Regions from separate parts of the Halalkalibacter lacteus genome, predicted to be linked through region 1. Evidence: a T-box and tRNA genes for the amino acid it is inferred to sense, from the RefSeq annotation. Region 1 holds a T-box; the other holds one or more tRNA genes.
What was found. The T-box of region 1 lies ahead of pheS (phenylalanine--tRNA ligase subunit alpha). A T-box ahead of a tRNA ligase gene usually reads a tRNA of that ligase, here a tRNA-Phe.
Positions count from the first base shown of each region.

Region 2: it encodes a tRNA-Phe, which carries the amino acid that the T-box ahead of pheS (phenylalanine--tRNA ligase subunit alpha) is inferred to sense. The anticodon was not compared.

Region 1 covers NZ_JAWRVL010000001.1:221,270-236,878, forward strand. Annotated here, with positions in the region: gene SAZ04_RS01060 (long-chain-fatty-acid--CoA ligase) at 1-895, opposite strand, end outside; gene SAZ04_RS01065 (DUF350 domain-containing protein) at 1,317-1,730, opposite strand; gene SAZ04_RS01070 (endonuclease MutS2) at 1,745-4,102, opposite strand; gene polX (DNA polymerase/3'-5' exonuclease PolX) at 4,190-5,920, opposite strand; gene SAZ04_RS01080 (CvpA family protein) at 6,239-6,778, opposite strand; gene zapA (cell division protein ZapA) at 6,780-7,055, opposite strand; gene pheT (phenylalanine--tRNA ligase subunit beta) at 7,424-9,850, opposite strand; gene pheS (phenylalanine--tRNA ligase subunit alpha) at 9,864-10,898, opposite strand; T-box leader at 11,084-11,310, opposite strand; gene SAZ04_RS01100 (TrmH family RNA methyltransferase) at 11,373-12,128, opposite strand; gene sspI (small acid-soluble spore protein SspI) at 12,256-12,462, shown strand; gene SAZ04_RS01110 (M42 family metallopeptidase) at 12,694-13,785, opposite strand; gene SAZ04_RS01115 (dUTP diphosphatase) at 13,868-14,356, opposite strand; gene SAZ04_RS01120 (sigma-w pathway protein ysdB) at 14,527-14,907, shown strand; gene SAZ04_RS01125 (TVP38/TMEM64 family protein) at 14,954-15,529, opposite strand; gene SAZ04_RS01130 (DUF1294 domain-containing protein) at 15,564-15,609, opposite strand, start outside.
Region 2 covers NZ_JAWRVL010000005.1:139,323-154,931, reverse strand. Annotated here, with positions in the region: gene ychF (redox-regulated ATPase YchF) at 1-58, shown strand, start outside; gene rpsF (30S ribosomal protein S6) at 760-1,047, shown strand; gene ssb (single-stranded DNA-binding protein) at 1,072-1,572, shown strand; gene rpsR (30S ribosomal protein S18) at 1,641-1,874, shown strand; gene SAZ04_RS05680 (YybS family protein) at 2,102-3,034, shown strand; gene SAZ04_RS05675 (DHH family phosphoesterase) at 3,046-5,013, shown strand; gene rplI (50S ribosomal protein L9) at 5,013-5,456, shown strand; gene dnaB (replicative DNA helicase) at 5,658-7,022, shown strand; gene SAZ04_RS05660 (adenylosuccinate synthase) at 7,302-8,588, shown strand; tRNA gene SAZ04_RS05655 (tRNA-Lys) at 8,846-8,921, shown strand; tRNA gene SAZ04_RS05650 (tRNA-Glu) at 8,938-9,012, shown strand; tRNA gene SAZ04_RS05645 (tRNA-Asp) at 9,037-9,113, shown strand; tRNA gene SAZ04_RS05640 (tRNA-Phe) at 9,149-9,224, shown strand; tRNA gene SAZ04_RS05635 (tRNA-Thr) at 9,231-9,303, shown strand; gene SAZ04_RS05630 (peptidoglycan DD-metalloendopeptidase family protein) at 9,650-11,110, shown strand; gene yycF (response regulator YycF) at 11,312-12,022, shown strand; gene walK (cell wall metabolism sensor histidine kinase WalK) at 12,023-13,843, shown strand; gene SAZ04_RS05615 (YycH family regulatory protein) at 13,840-15,189, shown strand; gene SAZ04_RS05610 (two-component system regulatory protein YycI) at 15,176-15,609, shown strand, end outside.

The DNA.
Region 1 (15,609 bases):
TTTGTTTTTCAATTGTTTTTAGGACAGCTTTCGGATCAAACTTTGGCAAAATAACCGTAGTATACCCATTCATAATGCCTAAATTCATACTTACAGTCATTCCGTATACATGAAAGAACGGCAAGGCAGCTAAGCCCTTTTCTTGTCCGGCAGTTGTCTTATACGTCCAGTGAATACATTGTATCGTATTCACAACAAGGTTTTGATGACTGAGCATAACTCCTTTCGCTGGACCAGTGGTTCCTCCAGTATATTGAAGAAGTGCTAGGTCTTCGACAGGGTCCATCTCTACCTTCACGACAGTTGTTTTTCCAATCTTTAAAAAAGGTTTAAAGGCAAGTGTATTTTTATCATAGACAACATCAACTTTTATGCCAGTATTTTTCTTTTGAACAAATGGATAGAGCAAGTTTTTTGGAAATGGTAGATAGTCTTTAATGCTTGTGACGATGACATATTCTAGGTTGGTTTTCGACCGTACTTTTTGAACTTTTGGAAATACAAGATCTAGACAAATAATGACTTTCGCTCCCGAATCAATTAATTGATGCTCTAACTCCCTCTCCACATAAAGAGGGTTCGTCTGGACAACTATCGCACCAATCATTAGCGCTCCATAATAACTAATAACTCCTTGTGGACAGTTTGCGAGCATAATTGCAACTCGATCACCCTTTTTTACTCCAAGCGATTGTAGTTGATTGGCAAACTTTTTTGCCTCGGTGTATAACTCAGTATAGGTCATTTCCTTTCCAAGAAAGTGAAGAGCAACATGTTTCGGATATTTTTTTGCTGACCGTTGCAAATAGTCATGTAAACAGTTCTCATCATATTCAATCGAGTGCGGTACTTCTTCGGGATACTGTTCGAGCCAAATCTTATCAACCGTTGTCATTACTATCTCCTCCTCACCAATATAAGCTTGCTCCTTTCTCATAGTTCAATCTCCTCTACCACCATTGTATTGTAATCGCTTACAATATTGAATCATTTTTTTTAGAAACTGTACGATTTCGTCAAAATTCATTTAAAATAGTGCATTTCCCCTATGTTATTTCCTTCTGAATCCTCTTGATTAACATGGACCAACATCAAAAAGCAGACCACATTGTAGTAGTCTGCTATAAAAAGTTCGCCACTTCTGTACTAGCGCCGCCTTCTCTTAAGGAGCAAAAAAGATCATAAAAATAATGCCCGCTAAAATAAATGCCCCACAACTGACATATAAAATTTTCATTAATAACTCCACTACGTACGTCTCCTTTTCCTCTGTTCCAGGAAATGGTGCAATGGCTCCATTCACTGCCTAAAATTAGTTAACGTCCAATTACACTTGCTCCGATAACATAAGATAAACCAACCGATATTATCATGGCGATTAACCCAACAGCGCGATTATCACGTTGTATTTCTTCATCAACCTTAAAGCTTGGCGTCAAAAATTCAAACATAAAATAACTAAAAAGCAATAAGAGAAACCCGAGTACTCCCCAACCAAGCATCGTGAGAATAGAATCAGAATGTTCAATCGAGTGCCTAAATATATTAGCCATTCCAAAAATCTTTCCCCCAGTTGCTAGAGCCACGGCAACATTTCCTTCTTTAATCTCATGCCAGTTTCGATAGCTTGTTACGATTTCAAAAATCGCTAAAAATAAAACAAGAGCAAGCAAAGAGACACTATAATAGGCAATTGTTCGAATCCATTCATATTCAAATAATACGTCCATTCGTTTCGCCTCTCTTATTTTAATTCAACAACGGTGTTTCCAAGTCCACCTTCATTCATTCCACCATCACGTTCTCCTTTAACTTGGGGGTGTTTTTTCAAGAGCTGCTTAACACCTTTACGAAGAGCTCCACTCCCTTTACCGTGAATGATTGAAACTTGATGATAGCCAGCAAGAAGGGCATCGTCAATATATTTCTCCACAAGCCGCATGGCATCTTCAAATCGCTCACCACGTAAATCCAATTCTGATTTCACATGAGATTCTCCTCCACGAATCATGGCAAGCGGTTTTGTTTCTACTGGCTTCTGTCGATCAAGAAGCTGGAGGTCATCTTTCTTTACTTTCATTTTCATAATTCCCATTTGGACTTGGAATTCATTGTCACTAATTTTATCAACCACAAACCCCTTTTGACCAAAACTAAGAACTTTGACTTCATCACCGGCTTGAATATTCTGCTTCGCTTTAGCCACGTCTTTCTTAATTTTCTTTTGTTTAGATGTTAATTTCGGAGTAGCTTGCTCCAGATGCTTCTTTGCATCAATAATCTGATGTTCTTTAACAGAAAGACCTTCTTTTTGCATCTCCCGAAGTTCTCCGATAATAAGTTCTGCTTCTTCTTTTGCATTTTTAACAGCTTTCTCAGCCTTTTCTTCTGCTTCTTTAAAGATTCGCTCCTTCTCCTCTTCTAGACTCTCTAATTGTTTAACGAGATCAGCTCGTAGCTTCTCTGCTTCTAGTCGGAGCGATTTTGCTTCCTCTCTCTCACTTTCAGCTGATTTTTGACTTGTTTCAAGAGAGGAAATCATTTTCTCAATTTGATTGGTTTCGCTATCAATTTGCTCTTTTGCTTTTTCGATCACTCTTTCATCAAGCCCAAGTCTTCTTGAAATCGCAAATGCATTGCTTCGCCCTGGAACTCCTATTAAAAGACGGTAAGTCGGTCTTAACGTTTCAACATTAAATTCTACACTAGCATTAATCGCTCCTTCACGATTATAAGCATAGCCTTTTAACTCGCTATAATGTGTTGTTGCAACAACACATGCTCCGCGATTATACACGTCATCTAGAATGGAAATGGCAAGAGCAGCCCCTTCGGTTGGGTCTGTCCCTGCCCCTAACTCATCAAAGAGAACCAAACTTTGAAAATCAACTTTATCTAAAATGTCCACGATGTTCGTCATATGAGAAGAGAATGTACTCAAGCTCTGCTCAATTGATTGTTCATCTCCAATATCGGCAAACACCTGTTTAAAAACAGCCAGTTCAGACTCTTCTTCAACTGGCACGTGTATACCCGATTGCGCCATAAGAGTGAGCAAGCCAACCGTCTTTAATGTGACGGTCTTCCCTCCTGTATTTGGACCTGTAATAATCAAAGAACGATATTCGCCACCAAGTTCAACGTCAATTGGGACTACTTCATCTTCTTCTAACAATGGATGACGTGCCTTTTTTAAATACATATATCCATCTTCATTTAGTATCGGCTCTGTTGCTTTTATTTGCTTTGCATAGCGTGCTTTCGCAAAGATAAAGTCAAGAATTGCAAGAACGGTGAGATTATGCAAAAGCAAATCGGCTATTTCAGCTACTTGAGTAGAAAGAAAAGCTAAAATCCGTTCAATTTCTTGCTTTTCTTTGACCCTGGCTTCGCGTAGTTGATTGTTCAATGTGACGATCGCTTGTGGCTCAATAAAGAGCGTCGCGCCAGATCCCGATTGGTCATGGACAATCCCTCCAAATGAGCTCCGATATTCTTGTTTAACAGGAATCACAAAACGATCATTTCGAATTGTCACAATGGCGTCTGATAACATTCTCTGTGTACTAGAAGAGCGTGTAATGCTTTCGAGCTTCGACCGGACTGAAGACTCATAGCTTCGAACTTGCTGACGGATCATTCGAAGTTCTGAGCTAGCAGAATCAAGAACATGACCATTGTCATCTATGCATTGCTTAATTTCACGTTCAACATCGGTTAAAGCCTCGATTTGCTCGGCATATTCATTAAGAAGTGGTAAGCCGATTTCTTCTTCTACCATTGTATGGATGAATTTCTTTAGTCTACGTCCTCCATAAATCGTACTAGCAATCGCTATTAACTCTGTAGCAGCAAGAGCCCCACCTATTTTAGCCCTTTTAGCATTTGCTGCAACATCTGTAATTCCGCCAAGTGGTGCCTGCCCCTTTAACCTTAATACTGTCGCACCTTCTGCTGTTTCCTGCTGCCATTTTCGCACTTCTTCTATATTGATAGACGGCTCTAACGCCTCAATCTTCTGTCTTCCTAAAGAAGATGACACATGGTCGAGCAGTTGTTTCTTCATCTTTTCATATTCTAATACTCGTAATACTCGTTCCATTTACGTAACTCCTTCACCTTTTTAAGAGAAAGACCATTCTCTCACTGCCTTATTTAATAATGACATCCTATCTTCATTTTAAATGTCTTAATTCTCATATCGACGAAGATATTTTTGCAAACGTTCCAACGGCCAAGTATTCATTACAGAGTTTGATTTGAGCATGGCCTTTCTAGCTACAGCTGTGCCATAAGACATTAAGTCTAACGATTCCTTATTATGAGCATCCGTGTTAATTGCCAGAACAACTTCAGCTTCTTCTGCCTTTTTTAACCAATATGCAGATAAGTCTAAGCGATGTGGATTAGCATTTAACTCAAGTGCTGTATTTGTTTCTTTAGCCAATTGAATCAGCATCTCTACATCAACATCATATCCATCACGACGACCAAGAAGTCGCCCTGTTGGATGAGCAATTAAATCAACATGTTTGTTTTCAAGTGCTGTCTTTAATCGATACATAATCGTTGAACGATCTTGCTGAAAAGAAGAATGGATCGCCGCAATGACAAAATCAACTTCTGAAAGAATGTCATCTTCATAGTCGAGTGTTCCATCAGGCAAAATATCCATTTCAATTCCTGTTAGAATCGTAAAGTCATCATAGTGCTCATTTAGTCTACGAATTTTTGCATGCTGTTCTTTTAAACGCTCTACCGATAACCCATTAGCAACTCTTAAGAACTTCGAATGATCGGTAATCGCAATATACTCATATCCTCGCGCTTTCGCTGTCTCAACCATCTCCTCTATCGAGTGAGCCCCGTCACTCCATGTCGTATGCATATGTAAATCACTTCGAATATCTTCATTGGTCAAATAAATAGGAAATTCTTTTCTTTTAGCAGCTAATTCCACTTCCCCTTGGTCTTCTCTTGCTTCTGGAGGAATGTATGGAAGCTGAAAATGGGCAAAGAACTCTTGCTCGGTTTTAAAGGTCTTTACTTCACTCGTTTCCAAGTTCTCCACACCATACTCACTAATACTTTCCCCTCGTTTTTTCGCCAGTTGTCGCATTTTCACATTATGGTCCTTCGATCCAGTAAAATGGTGCAGCGTCGTTGCAAATTCCTCTGGCAGAACCATTCTAAAATCAACTGATATCGGAAAATCTGTCGTGATTTCAACAGAGACTTTCGTATCTCCATTAGCTATCACTTTGCTCATTGCTTCAAGTTCAAGTAGTCCTGATTTCACTGTTTCTGGGTCTGTTGTCGCAATGATAAAATCCAAATCTTTCACTGTTTCTTTCATTCTACGTAAACTTCCTGCTCGTGAAAAACGCTCAACACTTGGCATGTCAGTTAAAGCACGTTCAATCGCTTCTGCTATCGGTAATACGATAGGAAGAGCTAAACGTTCCGGACGTGTATTCGCTTCTTGAATCGCAATCAAAATTTTTTCTTCTGTTTTCTTCCCGAACCCTGCTAATGTCTGAACTTTCTTTTCTTCACATACTTGTTGAAGTGTATCCATATTTACTACTTGTAACTCTTTGTATAGTTTCCCTATTTTTTTTCCTCCTAGACCAGGAAGCTTTAAAAGAGGTAAAAGACCTGACGGCACTTCTTCTTGCAGTTCCTTTAACAATGAAGATTTCCCCTCATTCTTCAACTCAAGAATGACTTCAGCCGTTCCTTTTCCAATTCCATTTAATGATACTGGATTATCGATTTCAACTAACGTACGCTCATCTGATTCTAATGCTAACGCTGCCTTTCGGTATGCAGATATTTTAAAAGGATTGTCTCCTTTAATTTCTAAATAGGTTGCAATCGTCTCAAGACAACCTATTACATCTTTTTTATTCATCTTCACCGTTCCTTTCCTTCTATTATCCATCATACCGATAGTTGGCAGACAAAATCAACGGTTGTTACTTAAGAAAACCGACTGTGTCGGTTTTCTTAAAGCAATGAACATAGCCGCTACCAAGATTTTAAATCAGCCATTGCCCTTCTTCAAGTAATCAAAAATCCTCTTCGAACATACCTTTACACTGCTTAACTCGTTATTCGAATTTTATAAGTTACCTTTAAAAAAGGTATGGAAAAGGATAATAATCCCTTTTTCCATACCTTCAAATAGTAAGTGAAGCTATAATTTTTTTGGTCTATACGCTAAACAGTTGGTCGACTACAATTGATTATTTATCCATAGTTCCTTTAGCCACACTGATAGAAAGGGTGTATGGTTAAGCATGACTTGAACTACAATTGATCGCTGCATCACATCCTGAACAACTTCCATCGGAAGAAGCGCCACAACAAAAAGAAGAACAAACAAAATAAGGTATGTCTCTACAAAACAGAGAATTCCACCAAATAATTGGTTGATGGTACGCAATATTGGTAAGTAAGCAAGGAAATCCAACATTGAACCTAGTAAATGTAAAACAATTTTTGTTGCAAAAAACAGAATAGCAAAAGCAATACCAGAGTAGTAAACACCTTCAGCATCAAAAGTATTAATAATCATACCAACCGTACTATCTGATGAAAATTGAGGATATGGAATCCATAATCGAATATAGGTTGCTAATTCGCCAAAGTACTTATAAGCTACGACGATGGCAACAATAAAACTTACTAGGTGTATAATTTGGAGAATAAACCCTCTTCTTCTACCAATAAAGAAACTGCAAAATAAGATAAATAGAATTAGAAAGCTAAGCATGTTATTCGTCTCCTGTCGTTCTTTCTTGGTTGACTTTTTCGTTTAACCTTTCATTTTCCTTTAGTAACTTCATATAATCATCAACAATGTTAACCGCTGTAAGAACAGCTAAACGGGTTGTATCAAGGTAAGGGTTTCGTTTTCTTATTTCTCTCATTTTATGATCCACTATATGAGCCACTTCTTTTACATGTGCCGGAGGCTCTTCACCGACGACTGTATACTGTTGACCATATATTGAAACAGTTATCCGTTGCTTTCCACTTTGCTTTGCCATGGAAAAGCCTCCTATCTCTATCTGCCAGTTGAATCTATAACTCCAATAAAATCCTACATTCTATCATAACATGAAGATTTAGTTATTGAAACAAAGTGTTATCAAGAAAATGTGAGAATTATGACACAAATGTAGACTTCGCACAGTTAAATTTAAAGAGATTGTTACAAGAAAGGCGGATTTCCTTGTTGAATAATCTCGAAGCCATGCGACTTCCTAGGAAAAAAGGGGAGAACGTTTTTTAAATTATGACTAAGAAAAAAGAAGGTGCTCAAAAAGGGCTACCTTGACTAGTTAGCTTCAAATATTGAGCACTAGCGGGTAGCCCTTTTGAATTTTTAGTCACCTTCAACAATTGAAAGGGATCCTTATCCTCTTAACGCTGCTCCTACGTGTTCTTCGAGCATTTTCAATACTTGTGTATGCGCTTTTGTTACTTCCTCGTCTGTTAATGTACGTTCTGAATCAAGATAGGTTAACGAAAAGGCGAGTGATTTCTTCCCTTCTTCCATATGCTCACCTTCGTATAGGTCAAAGAGACGAACTTTTTTCAACAGTGCTCCTCCTGCCCAACGAATGACCGCTTCCACTTCTCCAGCAGAACGATGAGCATCGACAACAAGGGCAATGTCACGAACCATTGCAGGAAAACGTGGCAAATCCTGATACACAACTGGCTTCGTATCATGCTTCAAAAGAACTTCTAATTCAAGCTCGTAAACGTACGTTTCTTTTAATCCTAACTCCTTTTGCAAGGCTGGGTGTACTTGACCGATAAAGCCAACTTCTTTCCCATCGAGCAATATTAGCGCTGTTCTACCTGGATGCATATCAGGCAATTTCGCTTGTTCAAATACAATTGGCTCTGTTAGACCTAATTCTGCGAAAAGACCTTCAAGAATACCTTTAACTACATAGAAATCGACGGACTTCTTTTCTCCTTGCCAGCTATGCTCATGCCATAAACCTGTCAAAGCACCTGTAACCATTTCTTTTTCAGTCGGTTGTTTCGTTAACGAATCTTCATCTGTTAAGAAGATCGAACCAATTTCAAACACATGAACTTCTTGATTTTTACGATTAATATTGTAACTAAGAACATCAAATAAATGCGGTATCAAACTTGTTCGCATTGTACTTCGATCTTCACTCATTGGCATCGCTAAGCGAATCGGTGAGTTATTAGTTGTTTCAAATGCAAATCCTTTTGCTTTTTCAGGACTTGTTAATGAATACGTGATCACTTCAGACAAACCTGAAGATGCTAATACGTGACGAACATGGCGTCTCTTTTTCTGGTATTCAGAAAGAGCTCCTTGAGTTGTCGCCCCTTTAGGAAGTGTTGTTGGAATATGATCATATCCATATAATCTTGCAACCTCTTCCATTAAATCTTCTTCAATTTGAATATCGGAACGACGAGAAGGAACGGTCACATGCAAGACATCGCCATCTTGCTCATACGTAAATCCTAATCTTGACATAAAGGAAGCTGCTTCCTCCATGGATACACTCATCCCTAAACGATTGTTTACTCGTTCTAAATCAAGGCGGACTGTTGCCATCTCATAAGAAAGGACATCTTCTTCCACAACACCTGATACAATTGTTCCTCCAGTAAGTTCAGCAATCATAGCAGCTGCTCTTCTACCAGCTGCAAGCACTCGGTCTTGATCAACACCTTTTTCATATCTTGTACTTGCATCACTTCGAAGTCCTAAGTCACGAGAAGCTTTCCGAATCGTTGCTCCCTTGAAATAAGCTGCTTCTAAAAGTACAGTTGTCGTTCCATCATGGACCTCTGAAGTTGCTCCACCCATAACACCAGCGATGGCTACAGGTTCGTTGCCATTTGTGATGACAAGGTGATCACTTGTGAGCGTACGCTCTTGCTCATCAAGCGTGACAATCTTCTCGCCACCTTGCGCGCGACGAACCACTACTTCTTTTGAACCAAATCGATCATAATCAAATGCATGAAGTGGTTGACCATATTCAAGTAACACATAGTTTGTTACATCGACAACATTGCTAATTGGGCGAATCCCTGCTGCCATGAGACGATTCTGTAACCACAGAGGAGACGTGCCGACTTTTACGTCCTTAATAATAACCGCTCCGTAATATGGATTATCTTCACTTGCCTCAACAGTGACACTGATGTAATCCGAAGCTTCCTCTGCGTTTGTTATGACTTCAATGTTTGGCAATGTCACTTCCCGTTCATATAGTGCACCGACTTCATAGGCTACCCCTAACATATTTAAACAGTCTGAACGGTTTGGAGTTAAATCTAATTCTAATACTTCATCATCAAGATTAAGTGCTGCAAGCGCATCACTACCAACTTCTACTTTATCGTTGAAGACATAAATACCTTCAGTGAATTCTCTTTGTACGAGTTTACTCTCGATTCCAAGCTCTTGTAAGGAGCAAATCATTCCTTGAGAAACTTCACCACGAAGCTTTGCTTTTTTAATTTTGAAATTCCCTGGAAGAACGGCGCCTACTTTTGCCACCACTACATGTTGACCACTCGAGATATTTGACGCACCACAGACGATTTGTACAAGTTCTTCTTCACCTATGTCCACTTGGCAAACATTTAATTTATCTGCATTTGGATGTTGCTGACATTCTTTTACGAATCCGACAACAACACCTGATACACCTTGGTTTAATTGATGAACAAAATCAATTTCGATTCCACCACGAGTCATTTTTTCTGCTATATCACGAGCTGTAAGATCTTCTATATCAATATAATCTTGTAACCATTTATATGAGACTAACATTTAGACTCCTCCTTTACACCCGTTTGAATTGCGCGAGAAAACGCATATCATTTGTATAGAAATGACGAATATCATCAATGTCGTATTTTAACATTGCTAAACGCTCTACACCCATCCCGAATGCAAAGCCACTATATTTTGTTGAGTCAAACCCACTCATCTCAAGTACACGTGGGTGAACCATACCTGCACCAAGCACTTCAATCCATCCTGATTGTTTACAAATACGACAGCCTTTTCCTCCGCACATTCCACAAGAGACATCGACTTCTACAGACGGTTCTGTGAATGGGAAAAAACTTGGACGTAAGCGAATTTCACGATCTTCTCCAAAGAATGATTTTGCAAACTGTTCAAGAACTCCTTTTAAATCACTCATACGTACATTTTCATCAACGAATAGACCTTCAATTTGCATAAATTGGTGGGAGTGTGTGGCATCATCATCATCACGGCGAAATACTTTACCAGGACAGATGACTTTAACTGGACCTTTTCCTTTATGTAACTCCATCGTTCTTGCTTGAACAGGTGACGTGTGCGTACGCAAGAGAAGTTCATCAGTAAAATAGAAGGAATCTTGCATGTCTCGTGCTGGGTGGTCCTTCGGTAGGTTTAACGCCTCAAAATTATAATAGTCCACTTCAACTTCTGGACCTTCCGCAACAGAAAAACCCAGTCCTAAAAACGCCTTTTCTACTTCCTCAACTACTTGTGTTAACGGATGAATTGAACCACCTTGTATTGGGCGACCTGGCAATGTCACATCTATACTTTCCCTTGCAAGTTGCAATTCAATAGCTGCTTGCTCAAGCTCAACTTCTTTTTGATCTACTTGTTCTTTAATTGCATCTCGAACGTCATTAGCCATTTGTCCAATAATAGGACGTTCTTCAGCTGAAAGTTTCCCCATCCCACGTAACACTTCGGTAATAGGACCCTTTTTTCCTAAATAAGCGACTCTCACTTCTTGCAATGCCCGCACATCTTCAGCAACAGCTACCTTCGCTAATGCTTCATCGCGCAAAGCTTCTAATCGATCACGCATCATTTTTCCTCCTTTAGTTTAAGAGCTTGTCAAAAAGGTAATAACCGACCTTTTTGACTCCATATTCGTTTATCCATATTGGTTGCTAGCTGTTCCGCTCATTGCGGTCTGAGTTTGTTCAAAACGGTAAAAAGCAACCGTTTTGAACAAACTCTATAACCAAAATAAAGAGCCTTCGCTCCCGCAAAAGGGACGAAGACTCGTGGTACCACCCTTATTAATGAGGGGGGTGCCCTCATTATCTTCATTGCTGTAACGGTCGAAACCGGAACACCTTCACAAGGTTCACTTGTGGTCCAGTGTCTGCTCCAGAGTGAATTCTGTCTTTCCTTCCATAAAAATGCTTTCAGTCTAAGGCATTTTCTCCCTGAATGGTGGCTAAAGGCATACTACTCTCTTTCTTTGCATTTCACTATATACGGTTGATTTATTTATTATAGTGAATATAGTTTCGTGATGCAACCTTCTTTCTGCTTATCCTCTTAAATAATACAGTAAAATCCCCGCTGCTACAGCAACATTTAATGATTCAGCATGACCGTGAATCGGAATGTAAATATTTTGATCCGTAATTTCAAGTAATGATTTGGCTACACCTTCGCCTTCATTTCCCATAATCAAAGCAAATTGAGCTTGTGGCTCAATGGCCGAGTAGGAGCTTGCTCCTTCAAGGGACGTTCCAAATACAGGAATTGAAGCTTGTTTAAATGTTTCAATCCATGTCTCTAAATCACCTTTTACGACTGGAAGGTTAAAAATGGACCCTTGAGAGGCACGAATCGCTTTGCTATTGAATACATCGACACTTCCTTCACCTAGAATAACCCCCGTCATCCCTGCAGCATCTGCCGTACGAATCATCGTCCCGAGATTTCCTGGATCTTGAATCCGATCCAATAACAAGTATCGACCTTCTAAGCTGTCCACTTTAGGTACAGTAGGGATTACACAAATAGCTACAATTCCTTGGGGAGTCTCAGTTTCAGAAAGTTCCTTCATTACTTGGTCGCTAATAAGAATGACGTCTTGATCTTGTACAGATAATGTAGATGGTAGAACGACCTCTTCTGTCATTAATATATATTCTACGACCATCTTTGCCTTGATCGCTTCTTCTACAAGATGATAGCCTTCAATAAGAAATCGACTCGATGTCTCTCTGCCTTTTTTTGTATGTAATTTTTTCCAACGTTTTACATGTTCATTTTTTACTGAGTCAATTCGTTTCATGTTCTACTCCTTTGACACTTCTTTCTCATTTCATCCATCATACCCATTTTTTTCGTCATAATCTAGTCCATGCTGATGCATACTATAAATAGATTCATTATTACCTTCAAAAAAGGAGTGTTTCAATATGGGATTTAATTTACGTGGGGCGATTATGTCCAACATTCAAGGAAATTCAGAACAAGAAGTGGAAGCAACGATTGTTGATGCCGTTCAAAGAGGCGAAGAAAAGATGCTTCCTGGTTTAGGTGTTATGTTTGAAGTGTTCTGGAAGAATGCGAATGAACAACAAAAAGATGAAGTTTGCCAGCAAATTAGTCAAGGTTTACAATAATTAAAGAATGCATGATTAGTGGGAAAGCGCTAGTCATGCTTTTTTTGTTAGTCCTGAACTCTTTAAATCGCGTGCATTCATTCTTTTTTATACGATGAATCAGCTATTAATACAAAACTTTGTATGGCCAACATGAAAGATACAGGGGACGTTACGTTTTTAAGTGAAGCTCATAAAAAAGATAACTCAGATAAGTCTGAGTTATCTTTTTTCATTACATGATACCAACTATCAAGATAGATCAAACGTAATCTTTTCAACTGTTTCTTTGTCGAGTTTTTTAATCACTTCGACAATCAGCTTTACTGTATTTTCATAATCATCACGATGTAACATTGCTGCATGAGTATGAATGTACCGTGTTGCAACCGTGATTGATAATGCTGGTACTCCATTTGCTGTTAAGTGTATAGCACCGGAGTCTGTTCCCCCTCCTGCCATTGAATCAAATTGGTAAGGGATATTATGTTCATCTGCAGTGTCTGTGACAAACTCACGTAATCCTTTATGGGAAATCATCGATGCATCGTATAGAACGATTTGTGGTCCCTCTCCCATTTTGGCAAGTGCTTCTTTCTCGGTAATACCAGGTGTATCGCCTGCAATTCCTACATCGACTCCAAATCCAATATCTGGTTGAATCAAATGAGCAGACGTACGTGCTCCGCGAAGGCCTACCTCTTCTTGAACCGTTCCAACTCCATAAACTGTGTTCGGATGATCGACTCCTTGTAACTCACGTAATACATCAATTGCAATGGCACAACCAATACGGTTATCCCACGCTTTAGCCATTAAAAGTTTTTCATTTTTCATCACGGTAAACTCACAAACAGGAACAACGGAGTCACCAGGACGCACTCCAAATTCAACTGCTTCTTCTTTGCTTGTAGCGCCAATATCAATAAACATATCTTTTTTATCAACCGGCTTTTTACGTGCTTCAGGAGCTAGAATATGAGGTGGTTTTGACCCAATTACACCTGGGACATTACCTTTTTTCGTCATAATTGTCACACGTTGAGCAAGCATTACTTGCTCCCACCAACCACCAACTGTTTGGAAGCGTAAGAACCCTTTTTCATCAATACTTGTTACCATAAAGCCTATTTCATCTAAGTGACCAGCAACCATGATTTTAGGACCGTCAGCCGTCCCCGTTTTCCTCGCAACAAGACTTCCTAGCTTATCTGTTGTTACTTCATCAGCAAATGGTGAAATGTATTTCGACATAACCTCACGAGCTTCGCGTTCATTCCCTGGAACCCCATTAGCATCTGTTAAGTCTTTTAACATTTGTAAACGTTCATCAAGTTTTGTCATTATGTATGCCCTCCTCCAATATCTTCCTTACTTTTAGTATACAAAAAATGATTTCACCACTCAAATGAACTGACTAATTCTATTAGTATCCTGCATCTTGGCGTTGATGATTCACTTTATTTTTCTGTAGATATGATCTTTCTATTTCTTTATGAGAAAAACCAAGCAGTTGTCCTAATACGAAAAATGAATCAGCCAATTGTTGATACTTGTCTAACGTACGATTTAAATCAAGTTGATGTGTTTGTTGCATAATTGTAAGAAACTGCTCTGTTACCGACTGTTGATAGCTGTCATTTTCTTTCAGCTTGATATTCTCAAAACCGAGTGATAACCCTAGCGTTAACACAAAATGCAAACCATCTACATACTCTTCCAAAATAACAGTACGTTCTGATGAAGATTTCCGACTCCAGTATTTGAAGCATCTCGTTTCATTAGCAAGTTCTCCTACTTCCACTAGAAAAGCAAGCAGTTTTTCTTTAAATAAATCTTGTTCATTTAGTTGATGCTCTTGTACAATTCGGTCATTTAGCTGTTTCTGAATCGCAAATAATCCTTGAATATCCATTTGGTCACTCCTTTACATAGTAATTATAACAATTTTTTTATGAAAACACGCAACCAAACGATGACTTATTCGTAATACATAGTAGGAAGCTTTACTTTTTTTATAAAACTATGTCAAAATCAAGTTAACTAAATCGAACACTAGTTACCTCATAAGGAGGCTTCAATATTATGGTGATTTTATTTCGATTATTACTATTAGTCGCTCTTATTGTACTTGCTTACACGGCTTTTAAATACTTATTCCATCCTCGGCGTAAATTAGAACAAGCTCATGATCGCAAACAATTTTATTTCTATGATGATGACAAAGATGTACGTAAAAATTTTCTTATGACATACAAAGGAGTCATGTTCGAGGGAGAAAAGTATTTAGGGACAACGGAGCAGTCTTTTGAAATTGTTTCGATTTATGTATGGGCGAAGCATACAGATCAGTTAACTGGTTTGAGCAAGGAAGACTTTCAATTTATTGCAGATGATATCCATTTACGCTATCCGAACGCTAAACTCGAATGGAAAAGTCCAATAAAAGAGTTATTTCGAAAATAAGAGGTAGTTCAAAAAGGGAAAATTCACCCTTTTTGAACTACCTCTTTTATGAATTTTTGGGTGAGAAAAAGTCATTCCATCTAATATTTGTTCGTTTCTTTCGGAAGAAGAGAAACAAAACAGCTAAAAATACTGCAAAGACAACCGTACCAGCTAGTGGTAGTTCATGAATCATGTCTCCAAATGCTGTATAGACAACAGCTGGAGGGATGCTTACAAGAAACGAATATTTCGTATAGTCTTTTACATTCCTTGTCGATTCAATTAAATATAATGAAACTAGATGAAAATGAATAAATGGCATCAGCCTCATAATCATCATTTGCGGCAACGTCAACTGATGTTTGTCTTTTAAAAATCGTTGTTTCAGCGCAGTAAGTTTATCTTTCATGCTAGGAAGAATATGAATTAGTCCATAAAAGACAACACTTAGAGCAGTAAGACCAATAATTGAATAAAGCGATCCGTAAATCGTTCCGAACAAGTAGCCTCCTAGTAAGCAAATAAGCAAAACTGGGATGAAAAGTACTTGTCTAAAGACGTGGAGCAAAACAAAAAATAACGGAGCAAACCAACCACTTTGTTCAATAAATTGGAATGAACGTTCTAATAACTCCTCCATTTCAAGTCCCCCTCTCTCTAATCTATGCTTAGATCTACGGTAAGATGAAGACGACTACAGCTAATTGAGTTAAAAAAATA
Region 2 (15,609 bases), on a different contig from region 1:
AGGAAAAGAATACATCGTCCAAGACGGAGATGTCGTTCATTTTAGATTTAATGTATAAGAGATTTTTCAAAAAGGGCGACTTTCCCTTTTTGAAAAATCTCGAAGCAATGAGCGGAGTCGCTGCCGGGTTTTAAGCTCGCTATGAGTGGGGTTTCTCATAGCGAGCGCGCAGTGAACGGAGCCATTGCCATCATCGATTAAACCCCAAAGGGCGACTTTCCCTTTTTGAAAAATCTCGAAGCAATGAGCGGAGTCGCTGCCATCATTTTTTACCACATATTATAGAAGCAGATTAGTCGATCGACTAATCTGCTTTTTACCATTGTTTCTGTTATCGAGTTATAATCGTTGCTCAGAGTCTCCTGTAACAAGCTATAGTGACTTCACTTTTTTTCTGAATTATTAGTTTTTTGTATTGCGTATAGAAGAGAGATCTAGTAAACTACAAATTAAGAAGAGTGACCAAACATATGCCCTTATATTGGAATTACACTATGTAGTCCCGAGTATAACTAATCTCCTTAATAACCCTCAAGAGCGACAACCCTTTCATAATTAATCCATACCAAAATGCGATCCCCAGGTGAAATTACTCTACCAAACCACAATAAGACGAACCTTTATTTCCTTTTTGAAAATCACTTGCAGCCAATGAATCAATCTGTTATAATCTGATAATGCGAGTAAATAGACTCATTTAATGAGTTTTGCTCCTTGCTCCGATTAGGGAGCCGCTAGACCAAAAGGAGGTGGACCGGAATGCGTAAGTACGAAATTATGTACATCATCGCTCCAAACCTAGAAGAAGCAGCTACTAAAGAAGTGGTTGAACGTTTTAATAACGTTTTAACTACAAATGGTGCTGAAATCGAAAAGGTTAACGAGATGGGTAAGCGTCGTTTAGCATATGAAATCAACGATCATCGTGAAGGTTTCTACGTATTGCTACATGTACAAGCTAACTCAGAAGCGATTGCAGAATTTAACCGTCTTATTAAGATTAACGATAACGTTATTCGTGTTCTTATTACAAAAGACGAAGAATAATTTATTTGAGTGGGAGGGGTTCGGATGCTGAACCGTGTTGTACTAGTAGGACGCTTAACGCGTGATCCAGAATTACGTTATACACCAAATGGAGTTGCAGTAGCGAATTTTACACTTGCAGTAAACCGAACTTTTTCTAATAAGCAAGGTGAGCGCGAGGCAGATTTCATTAACTGTGTCGTTTGGCAAAAGCCTGCAGAAAATGTAGCTAACTACTTGAAAAAGGGTAGTTTGGCTGGTGTAGACGGTCGCATGCAAACACGTAGCTACGACAACAACGAAGGCCGCCGTGTTTTTGTAACAGAGGTTGTAGCAGAAAGTGTTCAATTCCTTGAACCGCGTGGTGGTGGTAACACGAACCAAGGTCAGGGAAATGATTATTTTGGTAGTCCTGGACCTACTGGAAACGACTCTGGAAGGCAACAGAACAATAATCAAAACCGTTCATCTGGTGGATTTAATGATGATCCATTTGCGAATGATGGTAAGCCGATTGATATATCGGATGACGATTTGCCGTTCTAACGTCCTCTCTTACTAAACGAAGAATATAATATGTTTCATAAATAATAATGGGAAAGGAGTGCTGTCAAATGGCTCGTCGTGGTCGTCCAAAGCGTCGTAAGGTTTGTTTCTTCACTGTAAACAAAATTACGAAAATCGATTATAAAGACACTGATCTTCTTAAGCGTTTCATTTCAGAGCGTGGAAAAATTCTTCCTCGCCGTGTAACTGGAACATCTGCGAAGTATCAACGTCGACTTACTGTTGCAATTAAGCGTGCTCGTCAAATCGCTTTATTGCCATATGTTAACGATGTTAACTAATATGTAGTGAATTTAGCATGGTAGAGTGAAACTCTATCATGCTTTTTACGTATGTACAGGTAAAGCCCGAAGAATTACTTACAGGTGTGAGGGATGAAAACGGTTAATAATGCTTTGATTTAAAGCCAGCGCTTTAATTTTAAGAGTAAGTACGCTAAAATAGACCAAGGATAAAAAAGATCAGGAATGAATTGTTAGAAGTGCTAGCTAGAAAAAGAGGTGTATTTGTGAAGAAAACAAGAACGTTAACAGAAGGTGCTCTGCTTGCCTCTGTTTTCGCAATATTATTATTGATCACAACGTATGTTCCTTTCATTGGTATGATAACTGTATGGGCTTTACCTCTGCCATTCATTGTCTTTACTTTTAGAAGGGGCTTGAAGTCTGGTTTTATGCTTTGGGCGGTTTCTTTCTTTTTAGCTTTTATAGTAGGAGGATTGCCGACAGTACCAACGGCCTTTCTTTTTGGAAGTGCAGGATTAGTAATGGGTGAGTTGTATCGCCGTAAACTAAATGGATTTTCCGTATTAATTGGTGCTGGACTAGTTTATACGGTTAATATGCTTCTAGTCTTTTTAGGGTTAGTTCTAATTATTGGTGAAAACCCTATGCACCTAGCAGCTGATTTAACGAAAGAGCAGCTCAAACTAACAGAATCAACATTAGGTTCATTTGGCCAAAGTGGCGATCAGCTTGAAGCAATGTATGAAATGGTTAATAATATTGTTTACTTAGCTCCAGTCATGATAGTCGGAGTTGGAATTACATTAGCCGTTATTACGAAGTTGGTTAGTTATTATGTATTAAGGAGACTTGGACACGAAGTAAGTCCATTGCCGCCTTTTAGAAATTGGAAGTTTCCTAAATCGTTTCTTTGGTATTATTTAATCATTTTAATTTTGGCTATGGTTGGTGCAGAAGAAGGATCAACGTTGTTTGTTGTTATTTGGAATTTATTGCCGTTGTTAGAAACCGTCATAGCTGTACAAGGGTTAGCGCTTGTTTTTTATTATTGTTACCAAAAGAAGATTGCTACAGTTGTTCCGATCCTTTTTGTAATTGTGGTAGTCATTATTTCACCACTACTATACTTAGTAAGAATCGTTGGAATTATTGATTTAGGTTTTGATTTGCGTAAACGTATTTCTGAGAAAAAATAGGAGCTGACATTATGCCAAAGTTCTTAATGAAACGGTGGCACGGCTACCACATTATCACCCTGTTTGCTGTTGCTCTTACTTTTGTTGGTATTTTAACTTGGTATCAATGGCAAATTGGTTTGATAGGCTTCTTTACGTTAGGAGTCCTTGCATTCTATGCGGTCCAAGCTAGGATTTCTTTTGAGCGTGACCTAGAAGAGTATATTTTAACCCTTTCTTATAGAGTGACTAAAGCAGGGGAAGAAGCCATAACGAAAATGCCTATTGGGATTATCCTTTACAATGAAGAAAAGAAAATTCAGTGGGCGAATCCATATGTTACATCAATTATTTCGACAGAAGTGATTGGGAAAGACATAAAAGGTATTAGTGAAGGGCTCATTACTTTGCTAGAAGAGGATATAAGTAGTGATACGATTCAAATAGGCGAATTGTTTTTTCATGTCTCGATTGAACAAAATGAACGTTTGATTTACTTTTTAGATGTAACGGAAAATGAAGAGACAAAAGTGTTATATGAAGAAGCTCAGACGGTTGTCTCACTCATTTTTCTCGATAATTACGATGAAGTCACGCAAGGAATGGAAGACCAAGTGCGTAGTCGTTTAATGAGCCAGGTGACATTAGCGCTGAACAACTGGGCAAATGAAAATCAAATTTTCTTGCGAAGGATAGCTTCAGATCGCTTTATTGCCGTTATGAACGTAAAGGTATTACAGGCGATTGAGAAGAATCGTTTTGATATTCTCGATGAAATACGAGAATTAACAGGAAAAGAGAAGGTCCCAATTACTTTAAGTATTGGAGTTGGGACAGGAGAAGACTCGTTAAGAGAGTTAGGAATTTTAGCCCAATCAAGTCTTGATCTAGCACTCGGACGCGGTGGAGATCAAGTCGCAATTAAGAAAAAGAATGGAAAAGTTACGTTTTATGGTGGGAAGTCAAATGCCCTCGAAAAACGGACAAGAGTAAGAGCTCGTGTCATTTCACATGCATTACGAGATTTTGTGCTTGAAAGTGAAAAAGTATTTATTATGGGACATAAAAACCCTGATATGGATGCGATCGGTGCTGCTATTGGTGTTCAAAAAATTGCAGATGTCAATGGTAAAGAGGCAACAATCATTCTCGATCATCATGATATTAATCATGATGTTCAAAAGCTGATGGAAGAAGTAGAGAATCATGATGATTTATGGTCAAAATTCATCACACCAGTTGAGGCGTTAGAAGAAGTAACACCTGAAACGTTATTAATTATTGTCGATACTCACAAGCCTTCAATGGTAATAGAACCGAAGCTGCTAGAACAAGTAGAACGAATTGTGGTCCTTGATCATCATCGCCGTGGAGAAGATTTTATCCGTGACCCTGTTCTTGTCTATATGGAGCCATATGCGTCATCTACGGCTGAGTTGGTAACAGAACTTCTTGAATATCAACCAAAAACATTAAAAATGGATCGTTTAGAAGCAACCGCCTTATTAGCAGGGATTATTGTTGATACGAAGAGTTTCGCTGTTCGAACGGGAGCTAGAACATTCGATGCAGCCTCTTTTTTACGGTCAAATGGAGCAGATACTACGCTTGTACAAAAGCTTTTAAAAGAAGACTTGGACCATTATGTCAAGCGTGCTAAACTAATCGAGAGTGCTGACTATTATCGAAATGGTGTGGCCATTGCAACTGCAAAAGAGGGTGAAATGTGTAGTCAGATTATTATTGCTCAAGCTGCAGATACACTTTTAACGATGAAAGATATTGTCGCCTCATTTGTGATTTCAAAACGAAAGGACGGCCTTGTAAGCATCAGTGCACGTTCTCTTGGTGAGATAAATGTTCAATTAATTATGGAACGATTAAATGGTGGAGGTCACCTGTCTAATGCTGCAACTCAGCTTGAAGAAGTAAGTATAGAGGAAGCGAAGGAGCAGCTTAAAGATGCGATAGATGATTATTTAGAAGGGGGAAAATCATAATGAAAGTCATTTTTTTAGCTGATGTAAAAGGAAAAGGAAAAAAAGGCGAAACGAAAAACGTCTCTGAAGGATATGCAAGAAACTATTTACTACCTAACAACCTTGCAGTTGAAGCAACGAAAGGAAATATGGCTAATTTAGAGGCTAAGCAAAAGAGTCAACAAAAGAAAGTAGACGAGGAACTTGACCAAGCGAAAGCTTATAAGGAAGAGTTAGAAGCCTTAGTAGTTGAAATCAAAGCGAAAGCTGGCGAAGGTGGACGTCTATTTGGAGCAATTTCAACGAAACAAATCGCTGAGACATTAAAGAAGATGAAGAAAAAAGTGGACAAGCGTAAAATTTTACTAGATGAGCCAATTCGCGCCCTTGGTTACACAAATGTACCGATTAAGATTCATCCAGAAGTAATTGCAACAGTGAAAGTGCATGTCGTAGAAGAATAACCTTTTAGAACAGATGGTTGATTAGCGAATCAGCCATCTTGTTTTTCTTTCGTTAGGGAGCGGGCGCTCATATGTGATAAGAAGTATCTGTTTATGGGAAAGAATAATTTAGGGGAAAATAACTACATTTGAGAAATAAAAATGGTTCATTGTCTTGTTAAGAAATGAAATAGATACGATTCTTTAAAGGGGAGAGAGAGCATGAGTGACTTGTTTGCAGACCGTACACCACCACAGAATATTGAAGCTGAGCAAGCAGTCTTAGGTGCTATTTTTTTAGCGGATGAAGCACTTGTCACGGCTTCAGAACGTTTGTTACCTGATGATTTTTACCGTGCTTCTCATCAGCGAGTATATGAAGTGATGCTTGATTTGGCTGAGAAGGGTGAACCGGTGGACCTTGTCACAGTAACGTCAGAGCTTCAGGATCGAAAATGGCTTGATGAGATTGGCGGAGTTGCTTATTTAGGTGATCTTGCTAATTCTGTTCCAACTGCTGCTAATGTTGAATACTACAGTAGGATGGTCGAAGAAAAGTCCGTACTACGTAGGTTAATAAAAGTAGCAACGAATATCGCTGCAGACGGCTACGCAAGTGAAGAAGAAGTTGATACGATTCTTACAGAGGCTGAAAAAACAATACTCGATGTTTCCCAGCGAAAAAATACGAGTGCGTTTATTTCTATTAAAGACGTATTAATTGAAACCTATGACAAAATTGAAGAACTGCAAAATCAGACAGGTGACATTACCGGTATTCCTACTGGTTTCGTAGAGCTAGATCGAATGACTGCTGGGTTTCAACGAAATGATTTAATTATCGTTGCGGCGCGACCGTCCGTTGGGAAAACAGCTTTTGCCTTAAATATTTCACAAAATGTCGCGACGCGTGCAGGAGAAAATGTGGCGATCTTTAGTTTAGAGATGGGAGCGAGTCAGCTTGTTCAACGGATGCTTTGTGCGGAGGGGAATATTGATGCACAACGTATGAGGACAGGTGCGCTGAATTCTGAGGATTGGCAAAAGCTAACGATGGCAATGGGTAGTCTGGCGAAAGCAGGAATTTATATCGATGATACTCCAGGGGTGAAAGTAAATGATATCCGTGCGAAGTGTCGTAGATTAAAGCAAGAACAAGGTTTAGGGATGATCATGATTGACTATTTACAACTTATTCAAGGAAATGGAAAAAGTGGTGAAAATCGTCAGCAGGAAGTATCAGAAATTTCCCGTACATTAAAGCAAATTGCCCGTGAGTTAGAGGTACCCGTTATTGCCCTTTCACAGCTTTCGCGTGGGGTTGAATCACGCCAAGATAAACGACCGATGATGTCTGATATTCGTGAATCTGGAAGTATTGAGCAAGATGCTGACATTGTTGCGTTTTTATATCGTGATGATTATTATGATAAAGAAACCGAAAATCAAAATATTATTGAGATTATTATTGCAAAACAGCGTAATGGTCCAGTAGGTACGGTTGAACTTGCCTTTGTAAAAGAATACAATAAGTTTGTGAACTTAGAACGGCGACACGATGAAAGTAATATGCCGCCGGGTGCTTAGCTATAAGTAGTTTTTTTTAGCAGGCACGCAGCAAAATGATCGTTTTGCTAATAAAAGTGGTCAATTGGTCAAGAAAAACTAGACCGAAATGTTGAAGTCAATAGTCTTTTTTCTATGGTAGAAATAATCTCTCTTAAAGCGAACAAATGTCAAAAATGGTATTTAAAACGTTCGTGTTTTGCATTGACGCACGTTTTTTAAGTTGGTATACTTATGATTGGCTTTGGAAATAGTAAAATAATTAACCTAGATACAGTAGTTAAGGTGGAGGTGCATCACATGTCATCAGTTGTTGTTGTAGGGACACAATGGGGCGATGAAGGTAAAGGTAAGATTACAGATTATCTTTCAGAAAAAGCTGAAGTTGTTGCTCGTTACCAAGGTGGAAATAATGCAGGACATACAATCGTATTTGGTGGAAATAAATACAAACTTCATTTAATTCCATCCGGGATTTTCTATAAAGATAAAAGTTGTGTGATTGGTAACGGAATGGTTATTGATCCAAAAGCAATTGTAGAAGAACTAGCTTATTTGCATGATCGCGATGTAGATACAAGCAATTTACGTATTAGTAATCGTGCTCATGTTATCCTTCCTTATCATTTGAAGTTAGATATCGTTGAGGAAGAACGAAAAGGTGCCAATAAAATTGGAACAACAAAAAAAGGTATTGGTCCAGCTTATATGGATAAGGCTGCTCGTATTGGAATTCGAATCGCTGATTTACTTGATAAAGAAGTATTTGAAGAAAAATTAGAGCGTAACCTTGAAGAGAAAAACCGTATGTTTGAAAAGTATTATGAAGTAGAAGGATTTACGAAAGAGGAGATCCTTGAAGAGTATTATGAATATGGCCAACAAATAGCACAGTATGTTTGTGATACATCTGTTGTGTTAAATGATGCATTAGATGATGGACGCCGTGTATTATTTGAAGGTGCTCAAGGGGTTATGCTTGATATTGATCAAGGTACATATCCATTTGTTACGTCTTCTAACCCAATTGCTGGTGGTGTAACAATTGGATCAGGTGTAGGACCGTCAAAGATTAACCATGTTGTAGGTGTATCAAAAGCTTATACAACTCGTGTTGGTGATGGTCCTTTCCCAACAGAGTTACATGATGAAATCGGTGATAATATCCGTGAAGTAGGAAATGAGTATGGTACAACAACAGGTCGTCCCCGTCGTGTAGGTTGGTTTGATAGTGTTGTTGTTCGTCATGCACGTCGTGTAAGTGGAATCACAGACTTGTCATTGAACTCCATTGACGTTCTAACAGGGATTAAAACATTAAAGATTTGTACAGCATACAAATACCGTGGAGAAGTAATGGAAGAATTCCCAGCTAGTCTAAAAGTACTTGCTGAATGTGAGCCAGTGTATGAAGAGCTTCCTGGTTGGGAAGAAGATATAACAGGAGTGAAATCACTAGATGAGCTTCCTGTGAATGCGCGTCATTATATTGAGCGTGTATCTCAACTGTCTGGTATTCCATTAACGATTTTTTCTGTTGGACCAGACCGTAATCAAACAAATCTAGTTCGTGGTGTATTTGCTTAAATTGAGTACAAATGAAGGGTGCAAGTTCGATAAGTCTTGCATCCTTCGCTATTTTTCGCTATGCTGTAAGAGGCTTTTAGTTGATTTAAATAACACGCGAAATATTTTTTTGAATAACTACTTGTTTTTAATATGATGCTATGGTATTATAAATCTTGTCGCTAAGAGGAAAGACAAGCGAACGGAAAAATAAGTAAGACAATCGAGATATTTATCGTCGACAACGACATGAATATATTTCCTAGAAATAACAGTAAGAGCCATTAGCTCAGCTGGTAGAGCATCTGACTTTTAATCAGAGGGTCGAAGGTTCGAATCCTTCATGGCTCACCATTTTTATTACTAAAGTGGCCCGTTGGTCAAGCGGTTAAGACACCGCCCTTTCACGGCGGTATCACGGGTTCGATTCCCGTACGGGTCACCATTATCTTTTAACTTTACATAGATTGGTCCGGTAGTTCAGTTGGTTAGAATGCCTGCCTGTCACGCAGGAGGTCGCGGGTTCGAGTCCCGTCCGGACCGCCATTTAAACTAAAGTACGTTTAATTTCATAATATGTTGGCTCAGTAGCTCAGTCGGTAGAGCAATGGACTGAAAATCCATGTGTCGGCGGTTCGATTCCGTCCTGAGCCACCACTTTTTGCCGGCCTAGCTCAATTGGTAGAGCAACTGACTTGTAATCAGTAGGTTGGGGGTTCAAGTCCTCTGGCCGGCACTTTAAACCCGTATGGAATTTAAATTCCATGCGGGTTTTATTTTATTTAGAGGCTTTTCAATGAGCAGCGAACGGAGTTTTTGTCCCCGTTTTAAATCGAAAGTTCACTCGACGTAATTACCTAAATTACCCACTAATATGACAAGCATATTACAATTTGTTTTTCACTCTATTTAGTTCCCTCTTTAAAATGAGAATATGCTAGAATGATGAAGGTTGGCGAACTTTGTCAAATGTAGTAGAAATGTAAGACTTATAGATGTTTTCAAATAGAAGCGATGTTTCTCACCGCTGTACGTGCACGACTGGTCATAGTTAAAGAGCTTCATAATTGTAGGAGGAAGAAATGATTTTAACGTATAAACAAAAAGAAGAACATTTACATTCATTTAGTGTTATATCCGAAAAAAAAGTAGTTCAAACATGTTTTGTGCTATTATTTATAGTCATAAGTCTATTTGTAACTATGACAGTGGCTAAGGCAGAAGGTGAACCGGATGTACATACGATTTATCATATTTATGTTGGAGATAAACTTATCGGCACGGTACAAGATGCTGAGCCTGTTCTTACATACATTGAAGAAACGCTAAATGAATATGAGGATAAATACCCAAATCTGTCTCTTCAAATTGATGAAAAGATAAGAATTATTCCGGAATTTGTATTTATTGAAGAAAAAGAAGATGAAGATATAGTAACTGCTTTAGAAGATGAATTGATCGTTCAGGCGGAGGCTATTGCCTTAGTGATTGATGATAAGCCAGCTGTTTATTTACCTACTAATGAGGAAACAGAACGAGCGCTTGAAAAATTGATTACACAATATGTTGATGAAGAAGTATATGAACAATTTCAAAGTGAAATAGATGAAGAACATACGTTAAAAGTTGGGGAGAAAAAGATTACGAATCTATCACTTACAGAAGAAGTAATAGAGGAAGAATCGCTTGTTTTGCCTGAAGAAGTTGTTTCAGCTGAGGAAGCAGTGGAGAAATTAAATAAAGGTGTCTTAGAAGAACAGCCATATATCGTTCAAGAAGGGGATGTTCTAATCTCAATTGCAAGTGATTACGACCTATCAACCTCTGAATTGTTGGAGTTAAATAAAGATTTGCAAGAGGATAGTGTTATTCGTATAGGTCAAGAGATTCAAGTAACGGTTTATGAGCCTTTAGTGAAGGTTCTAGCAACGCACGTTAAGAAAGTAGAAGAAGAAATTCCTTTTCAAACAGAAATAAAAGAAGATGACTCCATGTGGAAAGGTGATCAAAAAGTTACACAGGAGGGTCAAACGGGTAAACAAGTACTTGAGTATGAGATTACCGAACGAAATGGAAATGTAATTAAACGAGAAGTCCTTTCAGAAGAAGTAACGAAAGAACCGGTGAAGAAACTGATCGTTAAAGGAACAAAAGTAATGCCATCACGTGGTTCTGGTTCATTAGGCTGGCCTGCTGTTGGGGGGTATATATCTAGTCAGCAAGGGAATCGTTGGGGAAGATTTCATCGCGGAATTGATATTGCAAGACCAAGTAACTATAATATATTAGCTGCAGATAACGGTACTGTATCATTTGCTGGAAGCCAAGGTGGCTACGGAAACCTGGTGCGAATTAATCATAACAATGGTATGGAAACATTATATGCTCACTTGGATTCGATTGATGTAAAAGTCGGACAAACAGTAGCTAAAGGGCAAAAAATCGGAATAATGGGTCAAACCGGCAACTCAACCGGAATCCACCTCCATTTTGAAGTATATGAAAACGGACAACTGAAAAATCCAATGGATTATTTGAATTAGAAAAACTAGGAGAGGTTACCATTTATCCTTAATTTTCTTCCGAAAAGACTAACCAGACAAATCAAAAATCTGGTTAGTCTTTCTTTTTCACATTTCAACTTTAATAATTAAGCAATTCCCAATCGAACTACCAACGTGAAGTGCTTTCATGTGTTAGAATGTGAGGTAAGACTATATAGAAGAACGGGAGAGATCTGCACTATGGACAAGCGTATTTTAGTTGTAGATGATGAAAGACCGATAGCGGATATATTAAAGTTTAACCTTGAGAAAGAAGGCTTTGAGGTAGTGTGTGCGTATGATGGCCTCGAAGCAATTGAAGCGGTGAAAAGAGACGAACCAGATTTAATCTTACTTGATATTATGCTTCCACATAAAGATGGAATGGAAGTGTGTCGAGAAGTCAGGAAGCAATTTGATATTCCGATTATTATGTTAACGGCAAAGGACTCTGAGATTGATAAAGTTCTTGGACTTGAACTAGGAGCAGATGATTATGTGACAAAACCTTTTAGTACGAGAGAACTATTAGCAAGAGTGAAAGCTAATTTACGCAGGCATAAAACAAGTGGAGAAGAAGTGAGTTCGCAAAAAGAAATTGCCGTAGGTGACTTGATTATTTATCCAGAAGCCTATCAAGTGAAACGACGCGGGGAAGCGATCGATTTAACACATCGTGAGTTTGAGCTAATTCATTATCTAGCAAAGCATCTAGAACAGGTCATGACAAGAGAGCATCTATTACAAGCAGTTTGGGGCTATGATTATTTTGGAGATGTTCGGACAGTTGATGTGACTGTTCGAAGATTACGTGAAAAAGTAGAGGATAATCCTAGTTATCCAATTTGGATCATTACTAGACGAGGTGTAGGATACTATTTGTCATCGCCAGAACAGCAGGGGCAGGCATAAATGGATCGAAAAGTAGGCTTTTTTAAGTCGATTCAGTTCAAATTAATCATTATTTATGTTCTGATTATCTTTATTGCCATTCAAATCATTGGTGTTTATTTTACGAGACAGGTTGAAAATCAACTTGTAACGAATCACTTTGAAATGCTTGATGAACGAGCTAATTTACTTGCTTATAACCTTGCCCAGGAAATGACTGCAAATAAGGATGATAGGAGTACTGTAACGGCGAATATTAATGTGTTACTGAGAGATATCTTTCCAATTGATCAGTCAGAGGTGCAAGTAATCGATCAAAATCGTGTCGTCATCAGTACATCTAATTTTTCAAATAGACATATTGTGGGGCAACAAAGTACAGAAGTACGAGTGAAGCGAGCATTGTTAGGCAATAAAGATGAAGATGTCTTACGCGATCATGAAACAGGTCATCGCATTCGTGTTCTTGCTGTTCCAATCAAGTCGGATGATGGTCCAGTTGGTGCCCTCTATATTGAGGCGTCAATGGAAGATATTTATGCTCAAATAAGGCAAATTAATAGTATTTTATTGAGCGGTACGTTTATTGCTCTTGTCATTTCAGTTGTCCTTGTCATCTTAGTTGCAAGAACGATTACAGCACCGATTATGGGAATGCGGAAACAAACAGTACGTATGGCTCTAGGAGATTTTACAAAGCAGGTAACGGTATATAGTGCAGATGAGATCGGACAACTAGCAACATCATTTAATGATCTAACGATGAGATTACAAGACGCTACTTTAACTCGTAATCGCGAACAGAAACGACTTAAATCTGTCTTGACTCATATGACAGATGGTGTCATTGCAACCGATCAGAATGGACGAATTATTTTACTCAATAAGCGCGCAGAGGAATTATTGGATGTCTCTAGTCAAGCTGTTTTGGGGCAACATTTGCCAGATGTGCTCCGCTTATCAGATACGTTTGCTTTATATGATTTATATGAGCAGTCAGACTCTGTTCTGCTGGATTTCGGTAGCAAAGACGAAGAGTATTTGTTAGAAGCGAACTTCTCTGTTATTCAAGAAAACGAAGGACCCATTAATGGGTTAATTACCGTTTTGCATGATGTAACAGAACAAGAGAAAATTGAACACGAACGTCGTGAATTTGTAGCAAATGTTTCCCATGAGTTACGAACTCCTTTAACGACAATGAAAAGCTACTTAGAGGCGCTTGAAGATGGTGCCATGAAAGACAAGGAGCTCGGACCTCGTTTCTTGAGTGTCACACAAAACGAAACAGAGAGAATGATTCGTCTTGTTAATGATTTACTGCAATTATCGAAAATTGATAGTTACGATTATCAATTTTCGTTTCAATCTGTTGATATCGTGTTATTTCTTCATGAAATTGTTGATCGATTTGAGATGATTGCTGATGATAAAGAGATCCAATTTATTAGAAAGATTTCTAAAAAGCCAATGTACGTTAAAATGGCGCCTGATAAAATGACTCAAGTCGTAGATAATATCATTTCAAATGCAATGAAGTATTCACCAGAAGGTGGAAATATTACAATCGCGTTGCTTCAACAGGGGCACCAATTACAAATCAGTATCACTGACCAAGGAATGGGGATTCCAAGAGAGAGTCAGTCGAAGATTTTTGATCGTTTTTACCGAGTTGATAAAGCGAGGGCAAGAAGTGTTGGTGGAACAGGACTTGGGCTTGCGATTGCAAAAGAATTGGTTCATGCTCATAAAGGTGACATTTGGGCTCGGAGTGAATATAGAAAAGGAACAACTATTTTCATTACATTACCATATTTAGAAATCAAGGAGGGAGAGGAATGACCTATGAGCATTTCAAATCTATATTCCTTATTGGCTTGATTTGTTTAAGTATTGTATTAACTTGGCAGCTCTACACGTTCCAACCTGAAATTGCTCTTCTTGATGATAATACGTCGAGATATGTTCCGGACTCTCTTAATGAAGAGCGTGAAGAACGGACAATTACCGATGTTGTTTTTCCAGAAGAAATCATTGTTCACAAACAAAATGAGTATGCGATGATTCCGGGAAAAGATGCCCGTTTTGAGAAGATATATGAAAAACTAGTCGGTACCAATTTACATGAAGTCAATTTACTAGCAACAGGTCCTTTTCCGAAGCATGATGATCGAGGTGGAATTGAACTTATTTTTCCAACGTCCATTCCAATGGATGTCTTTCTTGGATTATTCGAAATGAAAGAAGAAGAGTTTTCTCTCCCATCCACTGAGGTAGATCGATTGTTTTTATACATTGATGCTAGTGAACAAGTGCATATGCAAATTCTATCAAGTGGAGAAGAGCGGGTAATTGAAGTTGGAACGACTTTGTCGGTTAGAGAATTTGAAGAAACGTATTTAGACAACTTTGATGAATATGAACAAGTAACGACTGTGAATGAAGTTTCTCCTTATCATAATCGACTTACTGAATCTGTTTATATCACATTGGAACCTGTTACAGTTGAAAGGCTTTCTTACTCTACTACACCTCTCTCAGCTGAATTTTATAAACAGTCTCTTTTTACAGATCCTTCTTCGGTTAAGTATTATCAGCAAAGTGATGGGGAAGATTCCTATACGGATGGAAACCGAATTATTACGTTGCAAAACACGGGACTGTTTATGGAGTACATTAACCCTGTTTTTATAGAGTCTCAAGATCGTAGTAGCAAGCATATTGTTCAGACTAGCTATGAATATATTAATGGACATGGTGGATGGACGGATCAGTATCGTCTGTTTAATTGGGAATCATCAGACATTCAGGATGAAGCAAGCTATCAGCTTCATGTAAATGGGATGCCTGTCATTCAGTTTGATGGTCAAGGTGATATGTCTTTGCTAATAAGTCGTTCAGGTACACAAGTCGTTAATTATAAACGACCATTATTTGAGTTAGATAGTTATCCTATTGATGCGAGCCAAAGCGTGGAGTTGCCATCTGGTGAGGATGTAATCGAAGAGCTAAACAAACAAGAGTTCTTTGATAAAGAAAAACTATCTAAAGTAACAATTGGTTATGAAATGATTATGAGAAACTCCTCGTTTGTTACAATAGAACCGCATTGGTTTATTTTATACGGAAATAAGTGGCAAAAAGTAACGTTTGAAGAGGGAAAAGGAGGGACTAATGGATTGGAATAGAACTAAAACGATCTTCATTATTACCTTCTTGCTCTTGAACATCTTTTTAACATGGCAGTTGATTGAAACACATAATATGAACCAAATTAGTATGATTACAGTCGCTAACATTCAAGAAGTCCTGCGTGAAAACAATGTTACGATTGAAACAGAGTTACCAGAAACCGACTCACCTGGTCTGCTTGTAGTAGGGAAAAATGTCGTTCTATCAAATGAAGACATTCCAAATGTAGAGGACCAAGAGATTAACATCATAGATGAACGCACTATTCTGTCTGTACTTGAAGAACCATTTGTCTTATCTCGTGAAAATTTTTCAACGGAGCTAAGTACATTCTTATCTACGTATGTTTTTCAAGGAGTAGACTATCGTTTCGGTGGATTCGATCAAGTGAAAAATCAAGTATTTTTGTACCAAGC